2 linked regions of the Tunicatimonas pelagia genome follow. The protein of the gene in region 2 interacts with the protein of the main gene of each other region in a pairwise test. Links are inferred from orthologs where the notes say so. Each region holds a gene or a part of one and is shown on either strand. Other genes may lie near its edges.

Evidence for each region. Proteins that work in one complex are often made in the same cells at the same time.
Region 1: the proteins of P0M28_RS05885 (region 2) and ftsA interact in binary tests that used the Escherichia coli proteins (3 or more experiments, as listed by UniProt). The link is inferred for Tunicatimonas pelagia from one-to-one orthologs.

The regions. Positions count from the first base shown.
Region 1 is NZ_CP120683.1:4,715,783-4,718,745, forward strand. What follows is about bases 5-2,946. They hold ftsA (cell division protein FtsA), read left to right. Parts: upstream 5-795; coding sequence 796-2,097; downstream 2,098-2,946. Other genes in these bases: murG (undecaprenyldiphospho-muramoylpentapeptide beta-N-acetylglucosaminyltransferase), read left to right, coding at 5-35; P0M28_RS20235 (cell division protein FtsQ/DivIB), read left to right, coding at 32-784; ftsZ (cell division protein FtsZ), read left to right, coding at 2,141-2,946. Outside these bases: more of murG, read left to right, coding at 1-4; more of ftsZ, read left to right, coding at 2,947-2,963. UniProt on the Escherichia coli protein: Essential cell division protein that assists in the assembly of the Z ring. May serve as the principal membrane anchor for the Z ring.
Region 2 is NZ_CP120683.1:1,414,550-1,417,417, reverse strand. What follows is about bases 3-2,849. They hold P0M28_RS05885 (rod shape-determining protein), read left to right. Parts: upstream 3-836; coding sequence 837-1,862; downstream 1,863-2,849. Other genes in these bases: P0M28_RS05875 (Rod shape-determining protein MreD), read left to right, coding at 2,769-2,849; mreC (rod shape-determining protein MreC), read left to right, coding at 1,864-2,772; P0M28_RS05890 (DUF4296 domain-containing protein), read left to right, coding at 109-486. Also shown: more of P0M28_RS05875, read left to right, coding at 2,850-2,868. UniProt on the Escherichia coli protein: Forms membrane-associated dynamic filaments that are essential for cell shape determination. Acts by regulating cell wall synthesis and cell elongation, and thus cell shape.

The DNA of each region.
Region 1 (2,963 bases), 3.3 Mb from region 2 along the record:
AGGAAGTAGTTAAACTAATTGAGGAGAAGCCATGAAGCGGATAAAGAAATCGGTACATCTGGTCACGATGCTTATCATATTGGTGACTGCAATAGGAGCCACGGAGTATCGTCGTCAGCAGCGGGTGTGTACACAAATTAGTGTAGCTATTGAGCACGATGGTATTGAGTCTTTTGTGAGCGAGAGAGAAATACGTGGTCTGTTGCAGCAAGGCGAAAAATCGATTATCGGGCTGCCCCTAAATGGGTTAGAGTTAAAGCAACTGGAGCATCGAGTACTGGGAAATCCTTACGTAGAGTGGGCAAATGTGCATTACGATTTGGAAGGAAAGGTACATGTTGCCGTACAGCAGAGCCGACCTATTGCCCGCATCATACACCCCAAATTGCCCGATGCTTACGTTAGCACTACTGGAAAGCTATTACCACTTTCGGGGCGACATACGGCGCGGGTAATGCTGGTAGGAGGTACGTTTATTCCAAAATTAATTAAAGGAGACTGGAACCAGGATAGCACCGGAAACCAGCTTCTTTCCTTAGCAAAGTATATTGAACAAGACGATTTCTGGCGGGCGCAAATTGCTCAAATGGATGTGAATCAACAGGGGGAAGTAACGCTTCATCCTCAGGTGGGTAAGCAAACAATTAAATTCGGAAAGCCCGATCAGATTGCTGAAAAGTTCGATAAGTTAGAATTATTTTACCAGCAGATTCTGCCCCGAAAAGGATGGAATTATTATAATGGGGTCAACCTGACCTATGAAAATCAAATTGTGTGTGACTAACCAGTAAAACCATGGACAACGATCAACCCGTAGTTGGACTAGATATCGGTACTACTAAAATCTGCGTTATTGTAGGCCGAAAGAATGAATACGGAAAACTAGAAGTGATGGGCATGGGTAAAGCCGTCTCCGACGGTGTTATCCGAGGCATTGTCAGTAATATTGATAAAACTGTACAGGCAATCCAAAAGGCGGTTCAGCAAGCTGAAGAGCAGTCAGGAGTAGAAATTAATGTGGTGAACGTAGGCATTGCCGGGCAGCATATCCGTAGCTCGGTGCACCACGGTAGCATTACCCGTAACTCTTCCGAAGAGGAGATTACGGTAGGTGATGTAGAGCGGCTAACCCAGGATATGTACCGCATTGTAACCCCGCCCGGTTGCGAAATTATTCATGTAATGCCCCAGCACTACATCGTCGATTATGAGGAGGGGATTATGGATCCAGTAGGCATGTCGGGCGTGAAGCTGGAAGCTGATTTCCATATTATCACCGCTCAGACCAACGCGATTAACAATGTCAATAAGTGCGTTCGTAAAGCGGGATTGGAAATAGATAATCTCATCCTCGAGCCTTTGGCTTCTAGCTTGGCGGTGCTTAGTGAGGAGGAAAAGAAAGCCGGAGTTTGCTTGGTAGATATTGGGGGCGGCACCACTGATATTGCTATTTTCCACGATGGTATTATTCGCCACACAGCCGTTATTCCATTTGGTGGGAATATTATTACGTCTGATATTAAGCAAGGCTGCTCCGTGCTGCACGAGCAAGCCGAACTACTTAAAGTGAAGTTTGGCCGGGCCATTGCCGAGGAAGCTAACATTAACGAAATTGTTTCTATTCGCGGATTGCGCGACCGTCCACCTCGAGAAATCTCGGTGAAGAACCTGGCTTACATTATTGAGGCTCGAGTGCAGGAAGTCTTTGAGTTAGTTCATGCTGAGATTATTTCGTCGGGTTACGAAGATCGCCTGGCAGGAGGCATTGTTGTTACCGGCGGAGGTTCGCAACTGCGCCACATCAAGCAGCTTTGCGAGCTTATGTGCGCCACTGATGGCCGAATTGGTCATCCCAACGAATATCTAGGTAAAGGTAAGCCAGAAATAATTAAATCGCCCATGTACGCAACTGGGGTTGGCTTGGTGCTAGCGGGCTTTAAAGCGATTGACGAACGCAACTCTGAATACCTTCGTCACAAAAGCAGGCAAACCAACCAAGTTGTGCGAAAAGAACGACAAACTGGTTTTTCTTTCAGAGGTATATTGGAAAAGACCAAGAAAATATTGATTGATGACTTTAATGAGAAAGAATATTAATGTAGTTTTGGTATAACCCTAAACTACCCAAATCTCCACCGTTATGAATAAGACATATAGTTTCGATCTACAGCCTCAGAACCCGTCTATCATCAAAGTGATTGGTGTCGGAGGCGGAGGTAGTAATGCTGTAAACCACATGTTTAACCAAGGTATTCGGGATGTAGAGTTTATTGTCTGCAATACCGATGTGCAGGCCTTACAAACCAGCCCGGTTCCTAACAAGCTTCAGATAGGCATAGGACTCACCGAAGGACTGGGAGCGGGAGCGAATCCCGAAAAAGGCAAAGAAGCTGCTATTGAAAGCAAAGAAGATATTCGCGATTTACTAAGCGATAATACCAAGATGCTATTCATCACGGCCGGAATGGGCGGTGGAACCGGAACCGGAGCGGCTCCCGAAATTGCCCGAGTGGCTCGGGAGTTAGGTATTTTAACGGTGGGCATTGTTACCTCTCCGTTTAGCTTCGAGGGGCGTAAGAAAATGCGACTGGCGAACGAAGGGATTGCTGAACTGCGGGAAAGCTGTGATACCGTGCTGGTTATTTTAAACGATAAACTGCGGGAGACCTACAGTAACTTATCGCTGTCTAACGCTTTTGCCCAAGCCGATAATGTGCTGACGACGGCAGCCAAAAGCATTGCGGAAATTATCACCTTACCGGGTGACATTAACGTAGATTTTGAAGATGTAAAGACCGTAATGGCAAATTCCGGCGCAGCGGTGATGGGTTCAGCCAAAGTAGATGGAGACCATCGGGCCAAACGAGCCGCCGAAATGGCCTTGTCTTCTCCCTTGCTCGATAATGTGAATATTACCGGAGCGCAGCGCATTCTGCTATCGATTAAATCGGGTACGGAGAAGG
Region 2 (2,868 bases):
CAGCTGCTTAGATTGTGGCAACTAGCTAAAAAATCAGATCATGACAATGAGAACTTTTAGTGGCTCGTTTCGGTAATAAGTATACCAATGATCTGTTGATCTCTAATAATGCGTTATTCATACATTTTTCTTTCTCTCTATTTGTTGTTGGGAGCTTGTGCAAGTTCTGAACAATCAATGGAATCTCCGGTTGATTTGCTAGATAAATCAACCATGGCCTCCATTCTTATTGATCTTCACTTGGCCGAAGCCAAGATGAGCTACACTGGTTCTCGAAATGCTGATTCTATAGAAATTATTTACCGCAATTACGAATACTCAGTCTTCAAAGATCACAATGTGACTGATTCCATTTACTTTCGCAGCTACGAATATTACCTGGATCATATGGCCGAGATGGAGCAAATCTATTCGGCTGTAGTAGATAGTTTAAGTGTTATGAACAGTGCTGAGAAAGCAAAAGATTTAGGTATTGCCAACCGTTAGGGTAATTTCACTCCCTTCAGTCGGTCAGAAGTAAGTTACCACTGAGAAAGCTAACTTTTTCTTGCTCATACTGCTTTGTGAGATTTCTATAGAGCTGAAAACAAACCGGGCGAAGAAAGAAATCAGGTAGCTATCCTATTAATAGTTAAAATTTCGATCTAATTTTGCGCGAATTACGCAGATTGTTGAGAAAGAGATAATAAGGCCGACAGTTTCGTAAAGAAACTCTAATTTCCTTACCTATTGCATAGGCTAACGAAATAACGATTTGAAATGGGTGGGTCTTACACGAAATTTGTATAACTTAAAAAGAATAAAAATACCACTCAAACCACATTAGTAATCAACTTATGGGATTGTTCGACTTCTTTTCCAGCGATATAGCCATTGACTTAGGAACGGCTAATACGCTGATTATAAATAAAGAAAAAATTGTCGTAGACGAGCCATCCATCATCGCCATTGACCGCACTTCCAATAAAGTATTAGCTATTGGCCGGCAAGCGATGCAGATGCACGAGAAGACACACGAAAATATAAAAACTATTCGCCCCCTAAAAGATGGGGTAATTGCCGACTTCCACGCGGCGGAGCATATGATTCGGGGTATGATCAAGATGATTGATACTGGAAACCGTTATCTTCCTTCATCCCACCGCATGATTATCTGTATTCCTTCGGGTATTACTGAAGTGGAAAAACGAGCGGTTCGCGACTCAGCGGAACACGCCGGAGCTAAGGAGGTATACATGGTACATGAACCTATTGCGGCTGCTATCGGAATTGGAATTGACATTGACCAACCGGTGGGTTCAATGGTGGTGGATATTGGTGGGGGGACAACCGAAATTGCGGTAATTGCTCTTTCGGGGATTGTATGCGACCAATCTATTCGCGTAGCGGGCGATACTTTCAACAAAGATATTCTGGATTACATGCGTCGGCAGCATAATTTGCTAATTGGTGAGCGCTCGGCGGAAAAAGTGAAACTGGAAGTAGGTTCGGCTCTAACCGAGCTAGACGAAGAACCAGACGATTACGAAATTCGCGGACGCGATTTGATGACCGGTATTCCGAAGGTAATTAAGGTTTCTTATTCGGAGATTGCTTATGCGCTGGATAAATCTATTTCTAAAATAGAGGAAGCAGTGCTAAAGGCATTAGAAATTTCGCCCCCCGAACTCTCGGCGGATATTTATGATAATGGAATTCATCTGACCGGAGGAGGAGCTTTACTACGGGGGTTGGATAAGCGGTTAGCCCTGAAGACTAAATTACCGGTACACGTGGCTGATGATCCGCTACGAGCCGTCGTTCGGGGGACTGGAGTAGCATTGAAAAAGTTTGACTTGTTTAAGTCAGTGTTGATGACGTAAGATGTATAATCTACTCTCATTTCTATTAAAATATCGTACCACACTCCTGTTCGTAGTCCTGGAGGGACTAAGTGGGTTTTTTATTGTCAATAATAACGCATATCACCAAGCAGCAGTCATCAATTCGTCTAATAAGATGGTGGCTTCTGTAATGGATTTCTCTAATACCGCTTCAGAATATTTCAACCTTCAGGAGGCAAACGATCAACTAGCCCAGGAAAACGCTCAGCTTCGGGCGGCTCTTTCCGGACAACCTAACGAGTCGCTGCAAGATGTATTCAACCCAATTATAGAAGATTCATTAGCACTACAAGCCCTATCGCAAGATTCTCTATTTGTGCTACCTCGTGTACGCAGCCGAGCCGATAGCTTACGCTTTCAGCAGTACGCTTTTATTCCGTCGAAGGTGGTAGACAACACGGTTAAAAACTTTAAAAATCACGTGACTATCAACAAAGGGCGAGCTGATGGTATTGAACCCAATATGGGCGTGATTAGTCCCAACGGCGTAGTTGGGAAGGTAAAAGATGTATCGGAGCATTACGCACTAATAACATCGATTTTACATACCAATATGAATGTGTCTGCGCTGGTGAAACGCTCCAGCACGTTAGGCTCCATAGAATGGAGTGGCTCTGATCCTACAACAGCCAGTTTAAGATACATTCCTATCCATATTAATGTTATCACCGGAGATACTGTAGTTACTTCGGGTTACAGTGGAATTTATCCTCCCGAAATTCTGATTGGAACAGTGAAAGAAGTGCGTCCCGAAGAAGACGCTGCCTTTTATAGTATAGATGTAGACTTATCGAATGATTTTTACCAACTATCGTATGTATACGTGGTAAAAAATAAACTAAAGCAGGAGAAGGATTCGTTGTTGCACCAAACTATTGTGGGGGAATGAATAGTCGGCATCTGCTACCGCAAGCACTTAACTTTATTGTTTTCTTTATTATTCAGGTACTGATAGTGAGAAAGCTAGTACTGTTTGACGTAGCTT